DNA from 4 places in the Paenibacillus sp. FSL R10-2788 genome. Region 1 is predicted to be linked to each of the others. Evidence: riboswitches for the same ligand, from Rfam matches in the RefSeq annotation. Region 1 holds a riboswitch; each other region holds the start of a gene.

Region 1 (7,549 bases):
CTTTGCCTTCAGACGCGACTCTAGATCAATATACTCCTCCGAGACATCCTGACCTTGAATGCTGCGCTGTAGCGATTCGTGTTTTACTTTTTCCAAATTATTCAGAAAAGGAGAGAATCCGGAGGCTGGCACCTTAAGGATAAACGTCCCCCCTTGCTCATATTGCGACATGTTCTCGTTAAACTCTATAATATATCCTTTAGCCATCGTTACCATGTTTCGAATTTCAGTCTGAGCTTTACCGTAGTCTTCTACTTCCATAGTCAGATTGGCATGATAGATAAGCTTCTTGTTCAATCCTTCCACGACATCACTGCCCGTAAATCCCGCGTTTGCTTGATCCGTGTTCTCTGATGTCAAACCTTTTTCAACTGGGGCTTCGTTGCCTCCCGCTGCTGTCTCAGCCTCTGCTGAGGTGTTCTTATCCGCTAATGTAGCTTTTGAAGATTGCTCAGTTGTTGCTGCAGCAGAATTACTCGTATTTCCGCCGTCACTAGCTAATTTGTCAGCTGCCGAATTGTTATCACCCGAGCCACAACCTGCCAATACCACCGCAAGAATTAATAAACATAAGTAATGCAGACCCCATTTGCGCATTCTCATTCCTCCAAAAATGTAGTGGTAATCCCTAGCATTGTAACGTTACGGAATGTCATGTTCTATACAGATCTCTTCCGTCTCTCATTTCTTTGACGCCCCAAAACTTGGAAGGTTGCACTGGAATATGGAATTTCGGTAAATTTCTTTTGGTTTTTCTTGTTGAAATACACAAAAAGCCGCATTTCTGCGACTCTTATTGGACATATTTTTTATATGGGAGGGGTCCCGAAAGTTAAAGAACTCATTTGCTTACAAACTCATTATTTGGTACAATTACCACGTCTAACCTAGTAAAAAAATCCAAATACCCTCTATTCATAATGAATGAGGGCGTGACACGGCTTTGCTGAGACAAGCTCCACCTTGCTGAACAGAGCCGTTCTTTGAATGATACTGTCAATTACTAAAAGGGGAGGTGAACCCTCATGGCAAAAGACGTAGTTTGTGAAGTTAACTCCTGCACCCACTGGGCAGAAGAGAACAAATGCAGCGCTGAATCGATCTTCGTAGCTTTCCACAGCTCCCAAGAACCAAAACGCGCAGAAGAAACAGATTGCAAAACTTTCGAAAGTAAATAAGTAAATGCCTAAAGGGACCCTCCACGGTTCCTTCTTTTTCTTTTTCATTCTAACAAGATTGAGAATTATTATCAAGTAGCTGATTACAAAAAAATAATTGAACTAAAAAGCCAGGGTAAATTACCCTGGCTCTAATTTATTTAAGTCTATTTAGAAGCAATAACCCCTGTCTTTTCCCTCGCAATAGCAGCAGCTCTTACCATGTTACGTAGTGCATCCTCTGTCTCCTGCCAGCCCCGCGTTTTCAGACCGCAATCCGGATTAATCCAGAACTGTTCAGGGTCAAGCACCCGCAGCGCACGATCGATATTCGCAGTCATTTCTTCGACAGCTGGAACCCGCGGGCTATGGATGTCGTACACTCCAAGACCGATTCCTTTATCATAGGCCTGCTCCTCAAAGCTGATAATCAGCTCACCATGGCTACGTGAAGTCTCAATGGAGATTACATCAGCATCCATAGCCGATATTGAATCGATCATGTCATTAAATTCGCTATAGCACATATGCGTATGAATTTGTGTCGTAGCCTTCACATGGTTCGTGGCAACACGGAACGACTTCACTGCCCAGTTCAGGTAATGCTCACGGTCTTCTGCCTTTAGCGGAAGTCCTTCACGAATAGCCGGCTCATCCACTTGAATCATTTCGATGCCTGCATCTTCCAACGCTTTTACCTCATGGCGAAGGGCAAGAGCAATTTGATTGGCTACCTCTTCCCGGCTGAGATCATCACGTACAAATGACCAATTGAGGATAGTAACAGGGCCCGTCAACATTCCTTTAACCGGAAGCTTCGTCAACGATTGTGCATAGACGCTTTCTTTAACAGTCATAGGCTGTATAAATGCAATATCCGCGTAGATCACCGGCGGCTTAACGCAACGGGAACCGTAGGATTGAACCCAGCCATTACTAGTAAACAAGTATCCATCCAGCTTTTCTCCGAAAAACTCCACCATATCTGTACGCTCGAACTCGCCGTGGACCAGAACATCCAGACCTAGCTTTTCTTGGAAGGTAATTGCATCCGCGATCTGCTCACGAACAAATCCATCATAACGCTCCTGATTCCAGACCCCTTTACGCCATTTCAATCTCGCCTGGCGCACTTCGACTGTCTGCGGAAAGCTACCAATTGTAGTGGTTGGCAGAAGTGGAAGCTGCCATTTCTCTTGCTGCACCTTTAAGCGCTCAGCAAAAGGCAGACTGCGTTGGTCTGGTAGAGCTGCAAGTGCAAGCACTTGCTCCGCCACATCCTTACGGCCACGCTCAGGTAGTGCGCGGAACGCTGCAATAGCTTCACGACTAGCGGCCAGCGCTGCTTGAGAAGCTTCTCCTTTATCTGCGACGGCTGCTCCGAGCAGACTAAGCTCTTTAAGCTTCTCATCGGCAAAGGCTAACGCATTCTTAACTGTCGCCTTCAGCTTCACTTCACCTTGAACGGTGACTGGGACATGCAGCAGGCTGCAAGAAGGCTGAAGAATAAGACGATCAAGCGGTACATGAACGCTGAGCTTTTCTACCAGTTGCAGCTTAGCGTCTAAATCGGAACGCCAAATGTTCCGTCCATCAATAATTCCGGCACCCAGCCATTTGTCCTTCGGCCAGCCAAGACGTTCGATGGAAGCCAGATTCGTTCCACCATCGTGCACAAAGTCAAGACCCAAGCCTTGAACAGGCAGCTCTAGCAGTGCCTCCAGCGGCTCAGCAGCTTCAAAATACGTCTGTAAAATAATATTCAAGCCCGGCACGGAGCCGGCAATGTCTGTGTATATCGAGTTAAGCAGTGTTAATTCTTCTTTACTTATGCCTGTAACAATCGCTGGCTCATCGATTTGTACCCAGCTTACCCCTTCTTGCTTCAGTTCCTGTAGCAGTTGAACATAGACTGGAACAAAACGTGCAGCAATCTTGGCGATATCTGCCGCTGCGTAACCTTTGGACAGCTTAAGGAAGGTATACAGACCTAAAAGTACCGGTTTACCTTCAATCCCTGCCTGCGATTTAGCAAAACGATAAGCCGCTAGAGGTTTGTTTTCAGTCAGGCGTGGTGTTTGTGTGCCGATCTCTGGAACGATATAGTGATAGTTCGTATTGAACCATTTGGTCATCTCGCAGGCAGTAGCCTCAGCATTACCACGGGCCATTGCAAAATAAAGATCAAGCCCGATGTCGCCGCCATCATACGCATACCGTGGAGGTACGATTCCAAACATAACAGCCGCATCCAACACATGATCATAAAATGTAAAATCATTTACCGGAATAAGCTCAATTCCTGCTTCTTGCTGGGTCTTCAAATGCTGCAGCTGGATTGCTGCCATTTCGGAGCGGAATTGCTCCTCATTTATTTTCCCCTGCCAGAATGCCTCCAGTGCCTTTTTCCATTCGCGGTTCTTTCCGATTCTCGGATATCCAAGATTGCTTACTTTTACCTTATTCGTCATTTCGATACACTCCCTCTTCAATCTCTTATTTCAAACTCCAAAACTACTTGCTTTCCTATAAAAAAGAGCGCCCTTCCCTAAAAAAGTCAAAGGGAAAGACGCCCATGATATACCCATGGTTAACGTCTAACACCTCCCTATCTTCCGTAGGTGAAGCAGTGCTGTTGAAACAGGCAGGTCTCCTGGCTAGCGGCGTCAACATCTTGAGCAGTCTTCCCAGCAGTAGTAAATTGCCAGTGACCTCTGTTGCTCGAGATTCTTCCGTTACAGTGGCGGGACCGCATCGGCTTCGAACCGAATTTCCCTATTAAGCCTACCGAATTACTATTTTCCGGTCAGCACCTGTCTCCGATATCATTCATCATTTGAGTGTCTTAATCTGATGTCATCATACGTGAAAGCCCCAGCAATCTGCAATAGATTACTGGGGCTTCTGTTATATCGATTCCTTATAACGGACTTAGAAAAATACGAAATATACTACAGCAGCAAGAATTATACGGTATATAGCAAACGGTAAGAGCTTGATACGATTGATCAGTTTTAAGAAGAAACGCATCGATAACAGCGCAAATAGGAAGGCACTAATAAAGCCTGCAATAAAAAACGGCAGCGCGTCCATGGTGAAATATTGCCAGTTCTTCATCAGTGACAACAGACTGGCACCTGCCATGATGGGTACTGCCATAATAAACGTAAAATCAGCAGCGGCACGATGGCTCATCCCGAGGATTACGCCACCAGAAATCGTCGAGCCCGAGCGTGAAAATCCAGGCCATAACGAAAAACACTGTACAAGACCTACACCAAGTGCCTGTTTGTATGTAATCTGATCTACACTCTCAGTTCTGATCTTCTTCGGCCCAAACAGATCCGCAATAATCATTAATATAGCCCCGATCACTAGACCAATTAACACCGTTGAGGTAGAGAATAAATGCTCATCAATATAATCATTAAACAGAACACCTAACACACCTGCAGGCACTAACCCTACCAGAACCTGTGTCAGCTTGAGGTGCCCGCCCTGCTCTAACTGCGGTAGCTTCTCTGTTACAGGGTCCAACTGCTTACGGCTGAAACGCCTTAAGCCCAACAGATCAATGAATCGATTTCTAAAAATCACAACAACCGCTAATATAGAACCCAGTTGAATAACTATTTTGAAGGTATTTGCCGTATATTGTCCAAATAACTCCTGTGATTTCAGCCACATATCATCAACAATAATCATATGACCCGTGGAGGATACTGGAGCAAATTCGGTTAAACCTTCAACAAGCCCCAAAATAATGGCTTTAATAATCGTTAATAGCTCCATGTGTTTCCCTCCTTTTTAATAGTCATTTCTATTATCAGTCCTCCACCCGCTTAGCCCTCAGTGTTCATTCTCCGGCTGCGTTTGCGGAAGTACAGAAACCCAAGAATAACTAATCCGCCAGCAATTAGTACATAGACCACATTGGAGTACACATCCATGTACATGGCAATGTCTTCCCAGGATTCGCCCAAAGCCGCGCCAATAAGCACAAGCAGCAAATTCCATCCCAATGTGCCAATCGTTGTGAAGATCATAAATACTCCAAATTTCATACCTGACATTCCCGCCGGAATCGAAATCAGACTGCGGACCAGCGGAACCATCCGACAAAACAATACAGTCCAATAGCCATATTTATCAAACCAGGCGTCAGCCTTGTGGATATCTTTTTTAGTAACGCGAATTAGACCCCCCCAGCGTTCAACCAGTTTCTCTAACCGGCTCACATCCAATAATCGGCCAATATAATAGAGAATTACTGCACCCAGTAGTGATCCAGCAGTGGCAGCAATGATTACACCAGGGATCGTTAAGCTCGTCGTAGTGGTCATAAATCCTCCAAAGGGCAGGATCACTTCTGAAGGAATTGGTGGAAATATATTTTCAAAGGCCAGCATCAGAAAAATACCGAAGTAACCAAACTGCTCCATAAAATCTGTAATCCATGCTTGCATTCTTGTTACCCCCATTTCTCATATCAAGTTCTTCTTCAGGTTGCGTAAATAGCGGCTGCGAATAAAAAAGAAGTATAGTCCTTGAACAGCCAAATATCCGAGTAACACCGCGCCTGTCTCCGTTGCGATAGATAAGTAGAACAACCGTTGAAGCGCAATAAAGGCAAACACACTGTGTAAAATAGCTATTCCGACCGGCACAAAAAACAATAGAGCGAGCTGAATTGTGACTATTCGATTGAGTTCTTTATCCGTAAGCCCCATCTTGGACAAAGTGGAATATTGATTGCGATCATGATCAAGATCGGTATATAACCGGAAGTAAAGAAAGCTGCCTGCCGCGATAAAAAAGACAGTACCCACCAGCAATGAAGCAAAAAGCATTGTGTTATACAATGTTTTCTGAAGTTCAAACAGCGTGCCGCTGATCACAATCGCATACGGAGAATCACTTTCATAGGACTGTTTGCCTTTATGGGCAAGATCATCTGCGATACCTACCGTCTGTGGAAAATCCTCTACATAAAAACCTGTATAAAGATCCGTCTGCACGGGATCAATAGCGCTGTAGAGCTCATCACTGATCACGACACCACTAAAATCCCCGCCATCTCTACCATCCAGCTCCGGCAATAAATATTCAGCAATGGGGACTTGCGCGGTATAACCTATTTCTTTAATGGCAAGTCCTTGCTGCAAGGAATAGACCGCTTTTACTCTGCCTTCTGTTAAACTGCGATCCCGCTGTGAACCAATCATCACCAGACCTTCGTTGCCCACCAGAGCACGCTCAGCCGTTGTGAAACCTGCACGCTGCAGGGCGAGATTATAATCACTAAAAGCAATCAAGGGAAGGCGTAAAGTGCGATCGGGTCCAGTCTGAGCTTCGACCTCAGCATATTTAATCGGGATACTAAGCGCTTCATAAGGGAGTCCGTGCGTCTTGAGCTCTTCCTTAATTTCGTTCAGATGCTGATCAAAGGGTTCATCCGCCTGATTTCCTTTAGCTACATAACCCACTGCTGCAGGATAATCCAATTTCAGCTCTCTGGAAAGTGTATGTATCGATGCAAATACCCCTACTGAAGTGAAGGAGACTGCGGATACAATCGTCACCATAAAAAACATTCGGCCATTCTCTTTCCAGCGGTAGGACAAGCCCGATAAAGTGATGATATTCGTACGATGCCAATACAAGCGCCGAATGTCCTTAAGCAGCTTAACCACACAAATACTTAGCTGGGTATAAAAGAGATACGTCCCGATAACCGTAATTGCAACGACCGGAAACATGACTTTCTCTACGGAAGCAGCTTTTGCAGTAGCCGCCAAATAATAACCACTAATCAGCAATACAGCAGTAATAATAGATAATACAAAGGATACTTTGGGTTCTTCTTCTGCCTTACGCTCTCCCTGAAACAGACGCATCAGTGACTCATTGCCGATAAAAACAAAGGTGCAAAGCGATATCAGAAAAAACAATAACACGAAGCTGCAGATCGTAAGCACAAGTGCCTGCCATGGGAGATGAAAGGTTAACAGGGGAATTCCCAAAAAAGTGGATCCGATCATCAGAAATAATTTGCCCAGAAGTAACCCGAGAAGGGTACCCGTCAGGATGGCAGAGGTGCCGATCATCATATTTTCCAGAAAAACCATGGTGTTTAGCTGTCTCTTCGTCATTCCATGCATCAATAAAATTCCGAACTCCATCTTCCGCGACTGCAGGAAGGATCCAACGGATACGAGCACGAACAAAGAACAAAAGACATAAATAATTGCCTCTGCCACCATCATCGTATGAGCCGCCGTACTATAAATTAAGCTCTTTGAAATATCCGGATGGTAAATAAACAAAGCGCACACGAAAAAGATCATCACCGAAAAAGCACTGACGACAAAATAAGCGGCATATTTGCGTTT
Region 2 (7,549 bases), 4.0 Mb from region 1:
ATTATCTTTGGAAATATTTCCGCTTTGGCGATTTACGAAATATTAAGGGATCATGCTGTATTTATGACCTCGATCCATGCGATATTTTTAAATCCAATGTTTCTTATTACCGGAGCCTATCTTGGCGTTTATTTAATTTATCGGTTGATGATAATTTCGTATGACGAGGTTAATATGTGATGGGTACAATACAAATAGGGGTGTTCCCGCGTAGGGACACCCCTATTTGTGTTGTTAACAGGACGGATGCTTAAGAGGACTTTCCTACAACGTTTGCTCCGCTCTTCGTGATCTTGTAGGTGATGATATCCCCATTCCAGAAGTGGAATTTTAGGATAACCTCGCCGTCTTTAACATCTTTAAAGAACGCGGGAAGCAGCTTGATTTCTTTAGTGTTATAAGAAGGTGAGAAGGTATTGCCGAATTCCTTAAATGGAGTCCAGTCCTGCGGACCTGCATTGCCACCAGCGGTATATACAGCTTCCATTGTGGCAAGCTGGTTACCATTAAAGGTGGTCGGAATGGCAAAGGATTCAGTCGTGCCTTTTGCATCGCTTAATTTAGCTGTGTCATACACAATCACCTTAAGTCTCCACGCAACACCCTTGTTGAATTTCAGAGTCAGCACGGCATTTTCACCGTATTTTTGGGAAGCTGTGAGCTTTTTGAGTTGGCTGGCTTTGAGGATGAGCTCCTCACCATTTAATGTGTAATCTTTACCTTTGGTCAGATATTTTCCGTTGGCACTAATGGTGGTTAGCTTATTGCCGTTCAGGTTTAGCTTAACCTTGGTATCTTTGATTTGTGCACCTTTTTTTAGGTAGACCAAATCGCTTTCGGTGCTGGAGGAACGCTCCTTCAGACCAGACATTAATACATTGTGGAGTTCAGGATCAGACCACTTATAAGTTTTACGGTTGAAATGCTGCCCGTTATCCCAGAGCATGGAAGTCATTTTCTTTTCTTTCAAATAATAAGTCAGATACTCGAAGAATTTAAGCTTCTCGCCCTGTTCAATCACACCCGTGTCTTTATCGAAACCTAATAAACCAAATTCGCCGACGATGACAGGGATGCCTTTAGCTACAAATGTATTGTAAACGTTATCAAAAGTTTGAGTGATATCGTTTTTTGTATCTTTTTCAAATGTGGTGTAGCCGGCAATGTTCACACTAAAAGGCCAGAAGCCATAGAAGTGAACGGTCGCAATAATATTCGGATCGTTTAGAGCCGTAATCGTCTTATAGAGATGATCCATTCTTGTTTGTGTAGGTGAAGACTCTAATGAAGGCAATACAAGTGGGCGGAGGTCGTTTTTCCCACCGGATTTCCGCACGATCTGATAGAAGGAGTTATTGAGTTCAGTAAGCATTTGCTCCATTTTTGCTTCGTCTGTGCTTCCACCATCGGTGAACCGAGGTTCATTTATGCTCTCGAACATCAGCTTATCGGATTTGTCCTTAAAGCGATCGGCAATTTGAGTCCAGGCTGCATTATAACGCGCCAGCGTTTCATCGTGTTTTTCTTCCATATGGCTTACCCATAGCCAGGAATCATGATGGACATTAATCATGACATAAAGCTTGGCGTCCAGTGCCCAGCCGACAACTTCTTCCACACGGTCGAGGTAGGCTTTTTCTAGGGTATAGTCTGGTGCCGCACCCATGTGAGTATCCCAGGTCACAGGAATCCGAATACTTTTATAGCCTTGAGCGGCGATCTTTTTAATAAGTTCTTGGGTCACACGAGGATTGCCCCAGGAGGTTTCGTCCTCACCTGTAGCATCTAAAGTATTACCGAGGTTCCATCCGGGCTGCATTTCGTCTACATAGGATTGGATCTTACTCTTTGGCGCTGCCTTAGCTTGTTGCTCATCCTTAGTTGCAGCTGCAGCCATGGATGAGAACAGAGAGAGCAGAAGAGCGGTGACAAGTGTCAATGATAAGAAGGATTTCTGGATTCGCGTAGTCATTGAATTCTCCTTTGTGAGATAAATTTAGGATGCTTGGACCTGGCTTTGACGCTGTACTTGGTGGTTAGATGAACACGAACACCTCCAATGTTATTTTTGTAAACGCTTTCTGAATATACCCTAACATAGAATTCACTCAGCGAGTACCTTACTAATTTGTGGCAAATTCATATAAGAATTAGTGATTTAAATTAATTTTCCCCACAGTTGGATAAAGAAATTATTTAAATATCCCTACTCGTAGAAATTGGTTATTCAATAGGATTATCTCTAGCTGCCCGTTATACAAAAAAGAAATATAACATGACAAAAGCATATATATTAGATATGATGAAGCATGAAAATTTAAAATTAGAAATAGGTGCCAACTATGAATGTTGCGGAAGTACAATCATAGAGTGGTTAAATGGAAAGCGGGTGTGAATCCCGCGCGGTCCCGCCGCTGTGAAAGAGGAGTCCTTGCAAAATGCCACTGGGAAACTGGGAAGGCAGCAAGGGTGATGATACTTGAGCCAGAATATCTGCCTTTTTCTGTTACACCATCAAACTCTACGATCGATAGAGAGGTGCTTGAATAGTGTTTGCCAGCTAGTATTGTGGTTCACTATCTTAACCTCTTGACGTTTATGTTGAGTGGTTTTTTTGTGGTTATAAGAAAGTTTATTCTGTTTTTTTATCATAGGTATGAAGGGAAGGGTTATGGAAAAATGAAGAAAAATAAGTTTTTAGCGTGGTTACTCATTGTAGCTGTATTTATTACGACATTCTCTACAAGTGTTATCCCGGCTCAAGCAAATGGAGCAAGCTCTACTCTTAAAGGGTACGTAACTGTAGCCGTAGAGAAATTCACCGTAGGCCAAGGGTATATTAAGGAACCTATTAAAGTTCCGATTTATGAAGGCGATAATGGCGCATCTTTAATAACACGTGCGCTAGGAGATGGGAATTATAGATATTTAGGAAATATAGATAGTGGTTTTTATTTATCAGAAGTTAAAGATAGTGGCAGAAGCGAAGTCAATATTCCACAATATATTTTAGATATGATTTCAGCTGATGGGAATACAGTCGGCACTAAAGCAGACCCAGAGTGGTTAAGTCAGTTTGACTATACTTCCATGTCGGGTTGGATGTATGCAGTAAATAATGTGTTTCCTCCGTTTGGGATGACCGATTATAAGCCTCAAGACGGTGATATCATTCGAACTCAGTTCACCACTTATGGCTATGGTTCTGATCTTGGCGGCTGGGGAGAAATCCCAGTTCAACTTGCCAATAAGGATGCTTTAACTGCGGAAATCGCCGAGATTAACAGTGACCCTAATAAAGAAACTATTTTGGACAGACCAGTAGTACAATCGGCAGTTTATCAAGCCTATTCCGTGCTCGAAAATATGGCAAGCTCTCAAATAAGTGTAGATCATGCGCTTGTAGGGCTTAACCATGCATTAGATATAGAACCCCCTGTTATTACTGTAAGTGGCATACAAGATAAACAGGAAGTATCTAATAAAGATATAAGCTTCAAAGTAGCTGTCACAGACAATGTATATAGTGACATCATTCCAGAAGTGAAGTTGAATGGTGTTACTTTATCACCTGCGAATGGGGAGTACAAAGCTTCTCTGAATTCAGGCAGTAATGCAATTACTGTAACGGCTCTTGACGGAGCTGGAAACAAAACAAATGTAACTTATCAAGTTACTTACAAACTGGAAACTACAGTTGCCGTCAAACAACAGTTAGATAAAAGCCTTGCCTATATTCTAAACACTGTAAAGAATCCGTCGTTTGGTACAGGTAGTGGAGAATGGTCGATTCTATCTTTAGCACGGGCGAACTATACAGTGCCTAACGGTTATTACGATCTTTATTACAACAATGTAGCAACAAAAATAGCATCGATCATTAAAGAGGATGGAAAACTCGACGCCAATAAAAGCACAGAGAATTCCAGAGCGATTCTAGGGCTTACCTCTATCGGAAAAGATATCACAAATGTTGCGGGATATGATCTGAGAAAAGCACTCGCTGATTATCAATATATCCAAAAGCAAGGCAATAATGGTCCGATTTTTGCTCTGATTGCGCTAGATAGCCATAACTATGAGATCCCTGTAGTTGATGGAGTTACAGAACAGACCACAAGAGAAAAACTAGTTCAGTACATTTTAGATAAAGAGGTTAAAAAAGGTACAGCAGAAGCTGGTGGCTGGGCATTAGGCGTAACCAAAGCCGATGTCGATATGACTGCGATGGCGATGCAAGCTCTTGCACCTTATTATGCAACCCGAGATGATGTAAAAGCCGCCGTGGATCGGGCCATCCAATGGCTGTCCGATAACCAAAACAATCAAGGCGGATTTACAAGCTGGGGAAGCACTAGCAGCGAAAGTATCTCACAGGTAATTGTGGCCTTAACTGGTGTAGGCGTAGATCCGCACACTGACACTAGATTTGTTAAAAGTGGAAATTCGCTTATTGATGCATTGCTTAGCTTTGCTGCACCTGAGGGTGGATTTAAGCATATCCTCACAGGCAAAGTAGACAATATGGCAACGGACCAAGGTACGTATGCACTTGTGTCTTATGATCGTCTGATCAATCATAGCAGCCGTCTCTTTGATATGAATGATGTGCAATTAGAACAACCTACTACTGTTGTAGCCAAACAACAATTAAATAAAAGCCTTGCCTATATTCTAAACACTGTAAAGAATCCGTCGTTTGGTACAGGTAGTGGAGAATGGTCGATCCTTTCTCTGGCACGGGCGAACTATACAGTACCTAACGGTTATTACGATCTTTATTACAACAATGTAGCAACGAAAATAGCATCGATCATTAAAGAGGATGGAAAACTCGACGCCAATAAAAGCACAGAGAATTCCAGAGCGATTCTAGGACTTACCTCTATCGGAAAAGATATCACAAATGTTGCGGGATATGATCTGAGAAAAGCACTCGCTGATTATCAATATATCCAAAAGCAAGGCAATAATGGTCCGATTTTTGCTCTGATTGCGCTAGATAGCCATAACTATGAGATCCCTGTAGTTGATGGAGTTACAGAACAGACCACAAGAGAAAAACTAGTTCAGTATATTTTAGATAAAGAGGTTAAAAAAGGTACAGCAGAAGCTGGTGGCTGGGCATTAGGCGTAACCAAAGCCGATATCGATATGACTGCGATGGCGATGCAAGCTCTTGCACCTTATTATGCAACCCGAGATGATGTAAAAGCTGCCGTGGATCGGGCCATCCAATGGCTGTCCGATAACCAAAACAATCAAGGCGGATTTACAAGCTGGGGAAGCACTAGCAGCGAGAGTATCTCGCAGGTAATTGTAGCCTTAACTGGTGTAGGTGTAGATCCGCACACGGACGCTAGATTTGTTAAAAGTGGAAATTCGCTTATTGATGCACTGCTTAGCTTTGCTGCACCTGAGGGTGGATTTAAGCATATCCTCACAGGCAAAGTGGACAATATGGCAACGGACCAAGGTACGTATGCACTTGTGTCTTATGATCGTCTGATCAATCATAGCAGCCGTCTCTTTGATATGAATGATGTGAAAGTGGAACAACCAGAAGAACCTGGGCCTGGGCAACCAGAGGGTCCGAAAGAATTTCCGTTACCTTCTGGGGAGAACCCGAAAGTTGAAATCCCAAATGACGCTAATGATTATATCGTTCCGATCAGCACTGGAGATAGCAACAAAGAAATCACAGTAGCTATTCCGGAGGGAAATCAATCGAAGGTTAGTGTCAATTTACCAAGTAACAGCGACCTTCCTCAGATAGAGGCCATAAAAGGTAACGTATCTGTAGTCATTCCTAAGGGTGCAAAAGTTACAAGTGGGGATGCCTCTGCAATTGAACTGATTTCAGCTTTAACCGGTGGAGAATCTGCACTAAAAGATAGTGTGAATCAGATTATTCCCGGGGACAAGAAGCTTGATAACATTCTTCAAGCATTTTCCATGGGTGGTAGTGCAAGAGTAGAATTCAGTCAATTTATTACGTTAACCTTTAAGGACCTTAAAGGAAAAGATGCAGCTTATATTCAAAATGGCACTCCTCATGCCATTCAAAAATTTGCAAGTGATGACTTAGGTTTTGCAAGCGGTAAGTCTGAGTATGCCTATGATAGTGGAAATGATTTAATTGTAAAAACCAATCACTTCACTGACTACATTGCTTATGCTTCCAGTGCAGTACAAACACCTGGCGGCGACGGTGGTAACGGTAATGGCGAAGGTAATGGTAGTGGAAATGGTGAAGGAAATGGCAGCAACAATGGTGGCGGAACCACTCCATCGAAACCATATGTAATCCTGTCCGTGGATAAGCTTACGATTAATAAGGGATATGTTGTTCCATCTGTACAGGTAGAGCTACAATCTGGTGACACAGTGTGGTCTGTACTAAAAAGAGTGCTGGATAGCCGCGGTATCGACTATAGAGATTCCTGGAACAGTGACTTTGGAAGTGTGTATGTTGAATCCATAGCTGGTGATGGGGAATTTGACCATGGCAGCGGCAGTGGATGGATGTATAATGTGAATGGGAAATATCCTAATTATGGTGCATCTTCATATGACCTAAGTGCCGGGGACAGAATTCAGTGGCGTTATACTACGAATTTGGGTGTGGATCTAAATGCACCGATACCAACGATGAGCCCAACCCCAACGCCTAAGCCTGGTGCTACTCCGGCTCCTGGTGGGGGAGCTAATCCGGAAGGCAGTGGTGATCCAAATGTGAGTCCATCTCCAACAGTGACTCCTAAGGATCCTACCCAGAATACGAATGATATTAAACAACTGTATACAGATGCTGATAAGATCTCTTCCTGGGCCTATTCAGCGATTGAAACAGCTACAGTAAAAGGGTATATCCAAGGTAACAATGGTCAGGTGAATCCGAAGGCTTATATCACAAGAGCGGAGTTCACTAAGATTCTCGTTTCTGCATTAGAACTTGATATTAAGAGTGATAAAGGCATTACCTATAAGGATGTCGCTCTAGGCGATTGGTTCTATCCATATGTGAATGCTGCGCATAAGGCAGGTCTAATCACAGGCTTTAATAATGAATTTAAGCCAAATGACAAGATTACTCGTGAGCAGATGGCCGCAATTATCGTCAGAGCATTGGCCATCCCGGCGACGAAGCCTGGAACAGCGATTAAAGATATCAACACAGTATCGGCATGGGCCAAAGCAGATGTAGAGACCGTTGTTGCGACTGGTTTGATGTTAGGTGATGATAATCAATTTAAGCCTAAAGAGCTAGTAACCAGAGAAATGGCGGCTGTTGTAGCTACTAGAACCCATGATTATAAGAGTGGGAACAAAGTGGTTAGTCCAACTATTCAGAATACAGCAGTTAGTTCTTACATTCAGAACACAGCTGCCTTTTTGCAAAAAACAGTAACAAACCCGGTCATTTCCTCGGTTGGCGGGGACTGGACAGTCTTCGGGCTGGCACGTTCAGGTGTGAAGGTTCCAGATAGTTATTACACTAAGTACTATGCAAATGTAGAAGCGACTCTTAAAGAAAAATCAGGGAAGC
Region 3 (7,549 bases), 3.9 Mb from region 1:
CGGAGTGAGTAATTTCGATACCACAAGAGAGTTGCAGGCTTATGTAGAGCGCGGTATTGCCGTGAATACCATTGGTCTGGGCTTGAATGATCCAGCAGGCAATCAGCTGTTGCAGGATATTGCGAGAGTGACAGGCGGACACTATTATGATGTCAAGGATTCAGCCCTTCTGGGCGATGTGTTCCAGCAGATCTATGACCGTCTGGGAGATCGGACGCTGCTAACTGAGCGCAGTGATTCAACGGCAGACAGTCCTTATTATGCTGCGGTTCGTATATTATCATTGATGTTGATGGGGGCTGCGCTTGGATTAGGTCTGGGAATTATGTTTGATAACCGTCATTTGGCTAAAAGCTTTGGGATTGGCGGCGTAATATCTGGCTTGTTCGCAGGACTGATTCTGGAATTTGGACTTAGCGGTGACTCCTTTACAGATAGTCTTATTCGTCTTCTGGCTGTTCTAATATTAGCTGCTATTATTGCATTATTTACAGGCGTCATTCCGGTAGGTGAAGGACGTATTTATCGAAATAGAAGAAACAATAACGCAGCGCCTGCACCAGCATCGGATAACTTTCCGGGTCGGCGCAGAAACCGGAACAGCAAAGGATTCTAGTGTAGCGGAAAGGGGTTTACATTAATGAGGTACGCCGAGGTTAATGCTTCCGCTCCGGGAATAACGGATGTGACATCCCAAGTGGATGACCGATTCTGTACGCTGAGATGGCGCTGGCCGGACGGCGTGCAGGCGGTGTACATCCACAAAACCTCCGCAGAAGCGGCTGACATGGGAACCGGAGATGATCCGCCAGTAGGGATGAAGCTCTACACTCGTGAGGAATACAAATCTAACAATGGTTATCGTGATCGATTGGATGAGATCGGCCTGATATCCTATACCATATTTGCTCGTCTTGCTGAGAACGGTGAGACTGTACTGGTGAGGCAAAGTGATGGTGTGAACCGGGTGATGGTCAGTGCAGGCAAAGCCCGAATCTATTATTCCATTCAACAAAAAAAAGCCTTATTCGGAAAACAAAAGACCGTACATATGGCGATTACGGCAGAAGTGCCCGTGGCACGGGATGTCCTCTGTTATGTCAAGAAACGTGGAGGGCATCCGGCAGGGAAAGAGGATGGTATTCTCTTTCCCTTCGTACAGGATTTCGCTCCTGGACGCAATGTACTTCCGCCGATTGAAATCGGTAAGGATGATTTTGTACGCATCTTTTTCACCGATGGCAAGAAATATGGGCTTTATTACGAATTGGTACCGGAGTGAGACTCGGTCTACGTGTACAAGCGGGTAATGAGCAGTGCGTTCATAGCAAGTACGTAGATACAACTTTTGGGAGGATGAGTAGATGTCTTTTTTTAGCCGTTTTATGAAAAAGAATCAGCCGGAGCCGCGGCCGCTTTTTTACGATATAGTGTGTCCGTATTGCTTCACCAAATTCTCTCCGGAGGATGTCGTCTTTCGGGCTATGCACAGCCGGGAGGACGATGAAAATTACGCATTGGGTGAGGATGACGCCTTGAACAAATACCGTGAGCGCTTCGGGCTCGATACGGTAGATGACATAGAAGCGATTATCAACCCGGCGGATATTCCGGAAGAATATCATCATTACACGGATCATGTGTTAACTGGGCTTACGGATCGTTACGGTGTGCTTACGCGCAGACGGCTTTGCCCGGCCTGCCATAATGAGCTGCCGGTGACTGCCGGGAAGGTGCCAAGTAACATCATCTCGATTATCGGGGCATCCCAAGTCGGGAAATCGGTGTATATGACCTCGTTGATCCACACGTTGCAGCATACTACAGCAGGTCATTTTGATGCCGCTTGTATGCCGCTTAATGCAGAGATTAGCCGTAAGTTCCGTACATTGTATGAAGAACCGCTTTTTGAGCGCGGGGATCTGCTGGCTTCTACACAGAAGGAAAAAATGCAGGAGCCTTTTATCTTTCAATTTGTCTTTAAGGATGAAAATAAACCGCCACTGACACTTGTATTCTTTGATGTAGCAGGTGAGGGGATGGTGGATCAGGATTATCTTGGACTTCATGGTCAGCATATCAAGAACTCTGCGGGTATTCTGTTTATGGTCGATCCGCTGCAAATCCGTTCTATCCGTGAAAAAATTCATATTAACATCGGTGACCGCCCCGGAGAATGGGTCTCACAATATGACGAGCCGCGCGATGTGGTGCTGACGATGTTTGGTGATTTTATTGCCTATCAGGAAAAGAGTAAGACAGACATTCCAACAGCGGTTGTACTTGCAAAAAGTGATATGCTGCATTCGCTGAAGGATGAGGATGGCGATTATATCAAGTCCAACAGCAATGTGTTCAATAACTATGTTCATCGCAAAACATTAAACATGGACGAGTTCCATAACATCGACGGGGAAATTCGCAGATTTATTGGTAAGGTGGACAGACCCTTTAAAGATACGATGGATGTTTATTTCGCGAATACGGGTTATTTTGCAGTATCTGCGTTGGGCAGCAATCCTGTGAATCAAAAGATTGAGGGTGTAGTAAGCCCGATTCGTGTAGACGAGCCTTTTATTTGGCTGCTGCATAAGCTGAAGTATATTGAGGGGAGCGACGGCCCGTGAATGGTTTCTCAGGGTCAACAATCGCCCAACAGATGTATACCCGCGAACGTCGCGGAGTGTTTCGTTCCACAGAAGGCTTCGATACGGTAGCGAAATCAGATAGTCTAGACAATAATTTTGTGAAAAAAATCCTTCATCCCTTCTGCCTCTACGATGCTCCTGCGGAGTTGACCGCGCGTGGGGAGAAGGATGAGGCTGCATATCCTGGTGCGCTGCACCTATTTCATGCCGAGAACGGGGATACAGTTATTGGGCTTAGTCGTTATCAAGCGGCCGATTTCACAGGCCAACGAAGCGCCTTTTTTGCACATAACTATGTAGTTCCTGCTTCACGTTCCGAAGAAATTGTCCAGAGCTATGGGGACTGGCTGCATGCTGATTTTGCAGAGAGTTATACTGGAGAGCTTGGTGGAACTTTGCCGGAGCTGCCCTCTATTCCAGTTGTTCGCACAGACCGCAGCCCTGACCCAATCGCAGGCTTACGCTTGTTAGGGATTGATGAAGGGATATTCAAGGCGTTATTGCAAGCTGTGATGCTCTCTGTAGCAGGTAAGAAAAAAATCTACGTGGCTCTAAACGTACCTATCACGGAGTTGTCCGCGCGGGCGGTGGAGCTTACAGAAATTCTGTATAGCGTGCTGCCGTATGAATTCCGCCGTAGATTAGGCGTGATTACGTATGCGAATGAACCGAAAAGCCGTAAATATATACATCTTAGCTTTGTGGAAAAAGGTTCGCTGCGTCCCGGTGATCGCAGTATTGAGAAGGATTATACCTTCGATTTGGCTTCCAGACGGATGGGAAATGTCGATTTTGGTGAGTCCCGCCAGCCTTATGCTGATTTGGTGTGGAAGCTGTTACTGCTGAATCCAGGAGATATTAACGACTTTGTAAGCTTCGCCGATCAGATTCTGCGTGGAGAGAGTCCTGAGCATAAGCTATCCCTTGCTTTCTATAATGAGCTGGCTATATTTTATGAGATTGAGCAAGGGAACGAGCATTTATATACGGAGAATAAGAGTGCGGTGCTAAGTGGTTTGCTCTCTTACCTTAAACCAGACGGTGCAATTCATTCTAGAATCCGCTTGAACGATATTTTCTTAGAACGGTTCGACCGGGAATTTGATCTGATTCGGCAAAGGAATGTGCCAGATCCGGCGATTATGGAATGTTTTAAGGAGTATTTTGTACTTAAGGATCACAATTACAGGGTCAGAATCGTGGATTATTTCATCAATGGGATGCTTCATAGTGTGGAAGCGGGCCGCAAGGATATCTTGAGTGCCGCTTACGGGATCATTGAGAGTAATGATGAGTTAAGTGCAGCCTACTTCCAGCGCGTGATGTCTGAAACATATTTCCGTAAGCAGCTACTTGAGCCTTATATGGAATCAAGACTAGCTGCGGCGTCCAGATCTGCGGATATACTGAGCTTTGTACTCCATTGGGGGCGGTTCCTGCCAGTGGCGTTAGAGCAGTCTTTTGCTCAAAATGCTGTGAAGGATTATTTGCTTGAAAAGCTCCAGCTGGAACATGATCCGGTGGCTTCTGTAGCGGAAATTCATGAAATTGTAGATAAGGCAGAAAAAGATCGCCGCAAAGGAACAGGAGTTGCTCCTAAGGCACTCTCCCTAATGCAGGATCTTGCTGCTTCAGCAGATAGATTCTTACTGAACCGCTTATCGCTTTCCGATATGACGCAGGAGGAGCTTCTGGAGGTAGTTTTTTTACGGTATGGTAATGTTGTCGATTGGCAGCCGCCACTGGATAGGATTAGCAAGCAGAAAGAGAATGCGCTGCGTGCAGCTTACCGCTGGTTTGGTGAAGAGAAGCCGAATGAAGAGATTTTTACAGGATTGTCTCCGCAGGAACTAGACGATGTGCAGCTACTGGGTCGTCGTTTGCTAAAAGAGGCGCGTGTTCTGGAACCCTTTGAACGGCTTCCGCTAGCCTTTTACTATACAACTCAGCGTGAAGGGGGTCCGCTGGATTACGATGCGCTTCTGGAGCTGTTAAAGCGTAAATCCGGTTCCGACAAAGAAATCATCTATCGGTTTTTTGCTTGGTCGCAAGGCAATCCTTTATTTACGGTTTCGAATAAAAAGCTGCAACCGGGTTACCGTAAGGCGATTCTGAAGTATTTCCTGAGCAGTGATCGTGAAGCGTTCAAGAATCGGGAATTCCGAAAGAACTATGTCGCGGCAGCTCGGCCTGCTCTGCAAAATGTGTACAATGAAGCCCGCTCCCAACTGGCTTCCCCGCTGGCGCGCTGGATCAGCCGCAGCCGATTTCGACTCTTAATCTCCGGCTCCATTACGGGTATTCTGGTGATTATTGCAATTATCGTATTCAGTATGTTACGCCCGGATGATACGAAGACGGCTCTGCCGGGGACAAGCCCTGAGCCGACCCCTGTTCAGAGTGCAGGTAATGAGCTGCCTCCGGCTTCAGTATACTTGAAGGATCAGAGCGACGAAGGAGATAAGGGGAGCAGCATATTGGTGTTCACCTTCGCAAGTGCAGATGACTGTGTGCAGTTTCAACCGACTGAGATTAGTTTAATGTCTTCGTCTACAGAGATAGATAAAAGCTTTAAGGTCGCTGCTACGAATGGCACTTGTCCAGTGCCGTCAACGGATGGGACGGATGAGGGAAACGCCGCTGACGATTCAGATGCCGCTGGCACTACTGGAGGAACAGCAGAAGGTGCAGATGCTCCTAACGCAGTAGCTGATGCTTCTCCGTCTCCTACGCCTTCCTCTGATACTGAGGACAGCACTGGGTTGCCTTCCGCAACAGCTGTGACTGAAGGTGAACAACCATCCTATCAGGTTGAGGTTACATTGGAGCCTGGAGCGACAATTCTAGAGAAAAGTATGATCAAGGCCGGAAGATTTACATTGATCGTAGATCCCGACCCTAATTTTCCACCAGCTTCTGATTCAAGTGCTGAACCCTCCCCAACTGCAAGTCCGGAAGGAACAGCCGAATAACAAGCTTTCTGAACAGCAATACCTACCGGCAGGTGGTGTATTGCTGTTCATTTTTTTGCTGCCCATACTAAGCTTTTCTATAGACATGCTATGTATTAATAGATATGATTATGGATGTCAAAATAAGATACTACATACTGGAAAAGGTGCAGACTCTATCAATCTAGTCGTCTGCTTAAAAGGGAAGTCCGGTGCATGAGTCCGGCGTGGTCCCGCCACTGTATGTGCGGAGCGTTTCTTCTATAAGCCACTGCCCTGAAGGTAGGGTGGGAAGGTGAAGAACAGCGATGAAGCATTAGCCAGGAGACCTGCCTTTTTTGTGAGCGTTTCTATTCTTCGTGGGGTAAGAATGTGGAACATATACAGATGGACTATCGGCAGGAAGCAAGCGCCGGAGCCTCGATTTGTAATCTTCCCTGACCGCCCTCCAAAGGGGCGGTCTTTATGTTATGCGTCTTATTCCCAGCAGTACCCATTCTTATACAGAAAGAGGTTAAACAATGAAGAAAATCATGTCTTCCAAGTTTGTAGCACTTGGGCTGGCCTTATTCATGGTCATTTCAATTCTAGGAACATCTCTTGCTCCGGCAGGACAAATATTTGCAGAAGCGAGCGCTGGCTCCGGTCTGGAAGCAACTGCTGCGGAGCGGATTAATGTTGCGGATGCGACTTATGCGGCTGCAGAATATCTCTTGAAAGGTGGCGTGCAATCGGATTGGCAAGCTATTGGATTAGCGCAAGCAGGATATAAGCTGCCAGCCAGTTACCATTCAGAGCTTGAGAAAAAAGTAAAGGATGCAGCTGGCAATTTCGCCAATGTAACCGATTATGCTCGAATCGTGCTCGCAGTGAGAGCGATTGGTGCAGATCCTACTAGCTTTGCTGGTAACGGAACGACTCCTGGCTATAATCTGATTGAGAAAATTTATAATAACAGCAAGCTCAGTGAACAGACGCTAAATAATCCGGTATATGCCTTACTTGCGCTGGATTCTGGTAAATATAATATCCCAAGTGACGCGAAATGGACGGCGGATAAGCTCCTTACGGAGATTCTCTCCAAACAGAATCCGGATGGGGGCTTTGCATTAACCTCGGGCGCAAGTGAGTCTGATATGACAGCGATAACCTTGACGGCTCTGGCGGCACATAAAAATAATCCTGAAGCCTACTTAGCAGGGCTACAAGCCGTAGCTTGGTTATCTGCAGCTCAAGATAGCCATGGGGGTTACGGTGACAGTGCTGAAAGTAGCGCACAAGCAATCCTTGGACTCACATCCTTCGGAGTTGATCCTAGTGGATTAGAATACACCAAAAACAAAGTGGATCTAATGGAGAACCTGCTTAGCTATCGTCTAGCTGATGGTAGCTTCACCCATAGCCGTGGTGGAAGCAGTAATGTTCTGGCGACAGAGCAAGGACTTCAGGCGCTGGTTGCGTATAATTTGCTGTATAAAGGAAGCAACAGTAAGCTATACGATTTTTCCAAATCCTCCGTTCAGAGCTCACTCATCTACGCTCCTGTAACGATTGAGGGACCACGGGCCACGTTGGCACAAGGGTACGCCTATGCTGGCAACGCACTTGGAGCGTTAGAGAAGCTGGCGCTTCAAACGAACTTGCCGATCACGAATCCTTCGGGCAGTTATGTGACTGGCATCGGAAGTATTGCTGCTGGAAGCTTTGGTGGTTATGACGGATGGATGTATGTTGTATCACGTGACGGAAAATGGATTAATCCCGATGTAGGCATGAGTGATTTTGTACTTAAAGATTCAGATCAGGTACTGGTTTATTATGCCGGAGATGACACTAAACTTGTGGATTCCGTTACCCTTTCCAAAGCAAATCTTAAAGAGGGCGATTCTTTTAACGTCATTGTAACTAGTAAGACGTGGAAATGGGACGCTGCTACGAACACTTCCTCTC
Region 4 (7,549 bases), 4.4 Mb from region 1:
TTCAGGTTGCAGACTACGAAGTCGCCAGGGATTTTGGAAATAACGATACGGGTCTGGCCATCTTTAGTTACTAATTCTTCTTGCTCAATAACTGTTGCAGACTGATTCTGCATAATTTCTGTACACAGGTTGGAGGAGAAAACCATACCTTGATGACGGTTTGGGTTAGTCCGGTTCACGGTATCGCGGTAGAACATGTACGGTGTACCTGTTTCTAGCTGTGATTTCATAATCCGTTTCATGATGTCGATCGCAGGAACAGTGATCCGGGATAATTCCAGGTTCGCTGTAGCTTCAGCATATTTTTCACGGAAAGTACCTTTGCCAAGCTCTTCATCGTAGAAATCTTCCAATCCTAGTGGACGGCCATTTTTATCTGTCCAGCCCATGACCTTTTTCACCTCATGAGGGCAGAAGAGGTTCCAATGGCTGCGCGATTCTACAGCTTCCATGAACAGGTCAGGCAGGGAGACGCCATGGAACACGTCATGTGCACGCATGCGCTCGTCACCGTTGTTCAGCTTAAGATCGAGGAAAGCGAGAATATCTTTATGGAATACATCAAGATAAACAGCTACAGCACCTTTACGTGTGCCCAACTGGTCTACGCTGACTGCTGTATTGTTCAACTGGCGAATCCAAGGGATTACGCCGGAGCTTGTGTTCTTGTGGCCACGGATATCCGAACCACGTGCCCGTACTTTTCCAAGGTAAACGCCGATGCCGCCACCCATTTTGCTTAGACGTGCTACGTCTGTATTGGAGTCAAAGATACCCTCTAGGGAATCGTCTACAGTATCAATAAAGCAGCTGGATAGTTGTCCAGCGACCTTTTTGCCGGCATTGGACATTGTAGGTGTAGCAGCAGTCATGTAGATGTTGCTCATAGCCCAATAAGCTTCTTTTACAAGCTCAAGACGTTTCTCAGCTGGCTCACGGTGCATCAGGTACATGGCAATAATCATATAACGTTCTTGTGGAAGCTCCATCACACGGCCGTCAAAATCATGCGCCAAATAACGGTCGGATAGCGTAAGCAGACCGATATAGTCAAACAAAAGGTCGCGTGTATAATCGATACACCCACCTAGTTCGATAATTTGTTCTTTGGTGTAATGACTTAGAAGTTCTTCGCGATAGATTCCTTTTTTCACGAGATCCGTAATTAGTGGATACAATTCACCGTAAGGCTCTTCTGGATAAGCTTTGTAGCGGCGATGAACGGCAGCTTTTTTATAAAGGGTTGTCAGAAGGGCGCGGGCAGCTGCGAACTTCCAGGTAGGCTCTTCTTTTGTTACAAGCTCTAGAGCGCTCATGGTGAAGGCGTTGCTGATTTCTTCTCCGCTTACCGAGTCACGACGCAGTTTGGAATTCACTCCACGCAGCAAAGTTTCTTTATTTAGTTGATCGAGACCTTCCAGAATACGGTCAGCGTAGACGGAAAGACGGTTCTCATCAAAAGCCAGTTGGCGATTATCCGGTTTTACTACGAATTGCGGCATGGTTAGTTCATCCCTTCTTATTTCAAATTAATTTTCAATATCAAAAATTGATATATTATAGCGCAGCAGGCTGCCACAGAAAGACCTCCGAGCCGTTCATGCTGGCCGGAATGTCGATAATGCGTTGGTTGGAGCTTCCCCGGTAGAGAAGCGTAGTATCTTTCAGTTCTTCTACAAATCTTCCATCTATTAACACCTGACACTGCTTAAGTAGATCCCATTCCGGCGTACCGGGAAGGGCTGTAAGTTCTTCGTACGTATAACCACTGTAAATCCAGATTGAGAAGCCTGGCAGTACAGCGCGAAGCTCATGAATGAACCCCAGCAACTCTTCTGCTGAGAAAAAAGGATCGCCGCCTGCCAGTGTCAGACCATCCAGCAAAGGGTTAGCGGCGATTTCTGCAATAATTTCATGTTGTCGTTCTAAGGTGAAGACTTCTCCATATTTAAAGTTCCATGTCTCGGGATTAAAACATCCCGGGCAACGATGGCGGCAGCCGCTGAGAAAGAGGACGGCCCGCATGCCCTCTCCCTCGTTAATCGACTCCGGATAGTAACCGCAAATATTCATAGATGCTTAACGCGATCCCGTACTTCAGCTTGTTTGGCGGCATTAAAGCGGGTCTGATAGTCGCCGGTTAAATAACCTGTAACTCTGCGCAAACGGCGGATGTGCACGTCATTCTCATGTGCGTTGCAGGAAGGACAGTTTGTCCCAATTACGCCTTCGTATCCACAGCTGGAGCAGCGGTCAATCGGATGGTTAATGCTGAAATAGCTGACCTGTTGTTCGAGCGCATATTTAATAATTTTGATAAAAGCCGATGGGTTGTTGCGTGCATTGCCGTTTAATTCGACATAAGAAATAGCCCCGGCATTGCAATATTCATGGAAAGGAGCTTCCAAGCTGATCTTCTGAGCAGCACCCAGATCGAAGTATACAGGGATGTGAAAAGAGTTCGTATAATATTCACGGTCAGTTACGCCCGGAATGGAACCCAGTACCTTGCGGTCAACTTTTGTGAATTTACCGGACAAACCTTCTGCTGGAGTTGCGAACAGAGTGATGTTGAGATCCAGTTCCTCACTTTTCCGATCGCAATAGTCCCGCATATGACGCACAATAGCCAGCGCCTTGGCATGAACTTCCATATCCTCGCCATGGTGTTTGCCGTACATAGCTTTCATACATTCCGCCATACCGATGAAGCCAAGAGACAGACTGCCATGCTTTAGCAGATCGCCTACAGTGTCATCAGGTGCAAGATGCTCGCCGCCTTCCCAGACGCCTTCTCGCATCATGAAATCGGAAGCTTTAGCTTTTTGTGCGGTTTGAATGTGGAACCGATGAAGAAGTCCTTCCAGCGCAATATCCATATAATGATTTAGATCTTCATAGAAGCCAGCTTCGTCTGCGACGGTACGTCTGCCTGTTACTGTGCCGTGTGCCAGACCTAGCCGAACCAGATTCAGTGTATTAAAGGAAAGGTTGCCCTTTCCAGAGCAATGATTACGACCAAAACGGTCACCGAGCACTCGGGTTCGGCAGCCCATTGTAGCGAACTCCGTATCAGGATCACTTGGATCATAATACTGCAAGTTGAGCGGAGCGTCCAGATTAGCGAAGTTTGGATATAGTCTGCGCGCAGAACATTCAGCCGCTTTTAGGAACAGTTCATAGTTAGGATCGCCTTGTTGTTGATTGATTCCTTGCTTGCATTTGAAGATTTGAATCGGGAACACTGGTGTTTCTCCGCTGCCAAGTCCGTTCATAGTTGCTGTTAGCAGAGAACTGATCACAAGCTGACCTTCTGGTGAAGTACAAGTACCGTAGTTGATGCTGGTAAACGGTATTTGTCCACCGGATCGGCTGGACATGGTATTCAGATTATGTACCATACTTTCAGCCGCTTGCAGGGTTTCGATTTCGGTTTCCTTTAGTGCAAAACGGAACGCTCTTGGATATAACTCCGCCAGATCGGTCCGGCTCATCGTAATCTCGCCCAAAGATTCATCAGCTTGTCCTTCTTCAAAATAATCCAGACCCTTGCGGAACAGCTTGGCGAAGGATTTGGTTACATAAGGTGCCAGATCATAGTCGAGTTTATTGGCGGATACACCACCATATTGAGCATTTTGCTGGGATTGGAAAATAATCGCTACCAGAGACATAGCAGTCATTATTGAGTTCGGAGGACGAACGCTGCCGTTGCCGGTATTGAAACCTTCACGGAGAAGTTTATCAAACGGGATAAAAATACAGTTCGTCGTTCCAATCGCGTATTGATCCAGATCATGCACATAGACGACATTGTCATCAATAGCCTGCACTAGCTGCGGCGGCATCGTAAAATTGCGGGCGTACCATTTTGAATATTCACTGCCGAACTTGCTCATTTTACCGGAGAAACTCTCTCCATTCAAATTGGCATTCTCGCGCAATAGGTCCATATCCCGACTGTCGATAATATCCCGGCCTAAATCAATGAGCTCTTCTAAAAGAACTTCCCGTGCATTTTCTACTCCATTAAATTGTCTCTCCAACAACGTCATTGTACAGCTCTCCTCTCAGTATAAAAGAAAAACATCTATCATCAAATCCATATATCCATAGGAAGTTGGACTACCATAAGCAGTCGTATATTTGTTCTGATTACATAAAAAAAGCATCCCCTACCCGAGGATGGCAGAAAATGCCCGATGCGTTATGTAAATATCCACACGGATATTTGCAGAGGTCTCTACGTAGATGACCGCATGCGGACACCATCCCTGTTCCTCGCAGGCATCAATAGTTGGTGTCGTCGAAACAGGTAGGTCTCCTGGCTTCCGTGGGATCTCTCGGCGCCTTCCCAAGGGTGTTCCTAACCCTCAGTGGCATCTGCCGGGAGATGTGGATTCTCAAGCTTCCCAGAAGCTTAAGAAGGCCATCCGGTTACAGTGGCGGGACCGCAGCGGATTCTCACCGCGCTTCCCTATTAAGCTCTAAATCCGGTTAAGGATCAAAGCGCCTGTCTCCACTATATTTTGTTGTCGTTAGATAAAAATAACCCAAGATGTTGTGTTTGTAAACAGTTTTTTAGAAAACCCGCGCGGGGAGCGGGTTCTTTAAAAGTACTCCACAAATGATCCACAGGCTGTCCATAAGTAATCCACAATTGATCCACAGGGAGATTCGAAATGATTCATAAATTGTCCGAAAAGATGCCACAAAGAGTCCATAAATATAGTGCAGATGACCCTAGAATTTGCGCATGAGAAAATACTCTTAGCCCAAAGTCATATTTTGGAGTAATCAGAAGAAATAGAAGAGATAAGGGAGGATAATCTTGCTTAGTTTGTGACAGAGCGGTGGAATTGTTACAATGGAAGAAGATGGGTACTATAAAATTTCGAGGAGGTATTCTCATGCCTATTGCTGAAGTTACAGTTATTCCAATTGGAACAGGCAGTACCAGTCTTAGCAGCTATGTTGCGGATATGCAGCGGGTGCTGAAGACAGTAGAAGGGATTACATATGAACTTACGTCCATGGGGACGATCATCGAAGGGCCTCTGCAACGCATTTTTGCCGCGGTAGAAGCTTTGCATGAGTCTCCTTTTGCCGCAGGTGCAGAACGTGTCTCTACCTCACTTAAAATAGACGACCGCCGCGATAAACCCTCCACTAGCCGTGGAAAGTTAGAGTCTGTGGAGCGTAAGCTACAGGTGGATTAGCAGTTTAGGAGGGCGGAAAACAGGGAGAAATAGGCTTGCGTTTCTGGCTGAAAGTTGTATAATATTTTTTGTTTGACAGAAAAATCAGCTTTAAGCTGGTGTAGCTCAGGGGTAGAGCAACGCACTCGTAATGCGTAGGCCGGGGGTTCAATTCCCTTCACCAGCATCCCAAAAAACCATATGTGGCGCGGATTTCCGAGGGTTCGGGACCGCGTCATTTTTCATTAAATCCCCTGGCTTCTAACATTCTTCTAAAAGATAAGACATGGCGAAATAGCTAATGAAAACGGTATGACTAGTGGTCACTGTCGAGCAGATGGAAGGCGTGTCGCAAGCTGACAGCAATCAGAATGAAGGATGGTGGAGGAGGAGCAGCATAAGCTGCTTTTTTCTTGCGGGGGCAGATCGGTTAGATGGTAATTACTATAAAAATAAAAAAGACACCACAAGGTGTCTTAGTACAGATACTTTTCGCTCGAATTTCACGAGCTCGTCAGTGAACTGAGTTCATAAGCAAGACTGGCTACGGCTAACAGATGAAGAGATAAAGTAATATCAATGTTAAAATGTGCGGTAATATTAATTTTCATAGATAACCACGCTCCTAAAGTATAAATACACATAAAGAAAACTTTATAAAGCGCTTGGCCTGCCATCATCAGTGCCAGGTAGCCATCCTGTACAGACGCCTTAGCGTTTCGACAGTAACATTATACTTAATATTTTGTGTTTTGCAAACCAAAGCCCCCTTAAGACTGAAATAATGAGCAATGTGACAATTATGTCATTCTGAATTGAATATTGTTAGGTTAATCGATGGGGAAGTTTACGTGTCTCCCTTATACTGGAAATTAAATGATTTTATTTCCGAAAGGGGACAATCCACTGATGACTGACGTAATTAAAGCAATAATACTTGGCATAATAGAGGGCTTAACTGAATTTTTACCAGTATCATCTACTGGACACCTTATTTTAGCAGGCGATTTGCTTAGCTTTGAGGGAGATGCTGCAATAACTTTTAAAATTGTTATTCAGTTGGGTGCAGTGATGGCAGTTCTAATTCTTTATTGGAAAAGGTATTTGGAAATTGGGGTTAATATGATTAGAATGGATTTTTCCAAAAGCAAAGGATTAAATGTCATTCATATGATTTTGGCTATGTTACCAGCATTAATCCTATATCTTCTCTTCAAGGACACAATAAAAAGCCAATTATTTGGCCCAACCCCTGTTTTGATCGGTCTAGTTGTTGGTGGCGTGTTGATGATCATTGCAGCGCGAAATAGGCGGACTGAAACCGCTGATACTATCGATGGGATTAATTATAAACAGGCTTTCGGAATTGGTCTGTTCCAATGCTTGGCGTTATGGCCGGGATTTTCGAGATCAGGTTCGACAATTTCAGGTGGCCTGTTGCTTGGCACTAGCCAAAAAGCCGCCGCAGATTTTACATTCCTTATTTCTGTGCCAGTTATGTTTGGTGCAAGCTTGTTGGATTTGTACGATAGTCGTGATTTGCTGAGTTCTGACGATTTACTTCTAATGTTAATTGGCTTTGCGACATCCTTTCTTGTGGCAATGATTGCAGTAGTGACGTTCATCAAACTGATTAAGCGACTTCGATTGGAGTGGTTTGCTCTATACCGGTTTGTTTTAGCGGCTCTCTTCTATTTAATTGTCATACAGTAATTGGATTAATCAATATGAACATCATGGGAAAGAAGCTTTTAAAAAGGGCTATACATCATATCCTGCACAGATTAAACTAGAGGTTCAAAACAAGGGGAAATCACCAAACAAGACAAAGCTCAAGTAGTCTATGAACTAAGGAATGAATTTTCGGTGAAAGCACTTCTACAGCTAGCCATTATCCCTCGTTTGTTTCTTCTACCATTAATATCACAAAGTGATTTTACAAGTGTTTGGGAATATGAAAAACCCCACCAGTTTAAGGTGGGGCTTTTGCTTACCAAGTATTATAGTTCGATTGATACTTAACTTGTTTATTCTCATAGCTCTCATTGGGGTAATCACGTCTGACAGACTGCAAGTAGCCTGAAATTGCAAATGCTGCAATAAGCCCTCCTATAATTCCTGTGATTAAGCTGAATGTTGAAAACCCGAATGTGGCAACTACTCCAATGGAAGACAATGCTACAAGCAATAGACTGAGTATTTTCATCTTTATACACACCTCCATTTTGTATATGTAGTAATTTGAAAATTAAGATTGATACGTTACTATATTTGATCGGTTTCGATAAAAATAATAATATTTCAGCAAATCTTTAGACGGGCTTCATACTTATTTAAGCTAAGAGGATTAT

Evidence for each region. Region 1 has a riboswitch for cobalamin ahead of metE (5-methyltetrahydropteroyltriglutamate--homocysteine S-methyltransferase). Riboswitches for the same ligand answer to the same signal wherever they lie in the genome.
Region 2: another riboswitch for cobalamin. It lies ahead of NSQ50_RS03790 (S-layer homology domain-containing protein); the one in region 1 lies ahead of metE (5-methyltetrahydropteroyltriglutamate--homocysteine S-methyltransferase).
Region 3: another riboswitch for cobalamin. It lies ahead of NSQ50_RS04430 (DUF4430 domain-containing protein); the one in region 1 lies ahead of metE (5-methyltetrahydropteroyltriglutamate--homocysteine S-methyltransferase).
Region 4: another riboswitch for cobalamin. It lies ahead of NSQ50_RS02370 (anaerobic ribonucleoside triphosphate reductase); the one in region 1 lies ahead of metE (5-methyltetrahydropteroyltriglutamate--homocysteine S-methyltransferase).

What each region holds. Positions count from the first base shown of each region.
Region 1 is NZ_JBBOQA010000001.1:4,904,334-4,911,882, forward strand. Features, by position in the region: gene NSQ50_RS21885 (DUF4349 domain-containing protein) at 1-597, opposite strand, end outside; gene NSQ50_RS21890 (DUF1540 domain-containing protein) at 1,026-1,178, shown strand; gene metE (5-methyltetrahydropteroyltriglutamate--homocysteine S-methyltransferase) at 1,325-3,628, opposite strand; cobalamin riboswitch at 3,784-3,989, opposite strand; gene NSQ50_RS21900 (undecaprenyl-diphosphate phosphatase) at 4,089-4,949, opposite strand; gene NSQ50_RS21905 (DedA family protein) at 5,000-5,623, opposite strand; gene NSQ50_RS21910 (FtsX-like permease family protein) at 5,642-7,549, opposite strand, start outside.
Region 2 is NZ_JBBOQA010000001.1:863,939-871,487, forward strand. Features, by position in the region: gene NSQ50_RS03780 (transposase) at 1-180, shown strand, start outside; gene NSQ50_RS03785 (cellulase family glycosylhydrolase) at 251-1,972, opposite strand; cobalamin riboswitch at 2,315-2,515, shown strand; gene NSQ50_RS03790 (S-layer homology domain-containing protein) at 2,680-7,549, shown strand, end outside.
Region 3 is NZ_JBBOQA010000001.1:1,025,575-1,033,123, forward strand. Features, by position in the region: gene NSQ50_RS04410 (vWA domain-containing protein) at 1-616, shown strand, start outside; gene NSQ50_RS04415 (beta-mannanase) at 641-1,282, shown strand; gene NSQ50_RS04420 (hypothetical protein) at 1,365-2,627, shown strand; gene NSQ50_RS04425 (GAP1-N2 domain-containing protein) at 2,624-5,620, shown strand; cobalamin riboswitch at 5,748-5,950, shown strand; gene NSQ50_RS04430 (DUF4430 domain-containing protein) at 6,121-7,549, shown strand, end outside.
Region 4 is NZ_JBBOQA010000001.1:533,144-540,692, forward strand. Features, by position in the region: gene NSQ50_RS02360 (ribonucleoside-diphosphate reductase subunit alpha) at 1-1,502, opposite strand, end outside; gene nrdG (anaerobic ribonucleoside-triphosphate reductase activating protein) at 1,558-2,073, opposite strand; gene NSQ50_RS02370 (anaerobic ribonucleoside triphosphate reductase) at 2,070-4,055, opposite strand; cobalamin riboswitch at 4,298-4,532, opposite strand; gene NSQ50_RS02375 (MTH1187 family thiamine-binding protein) at 4,911-5,219, shown strand; tRNA gene NSQ50_RS02380 (tRNA-Thr) at 5,314-5,385, shown strand; gene NSQ50_RS02385 (undecaprenyl-diphosphate phosphatase) at 6,108-6,911, shown strand; gene NSQ50_RS02390 (hypothetical protein) at 7,189-7,404, opposite strand.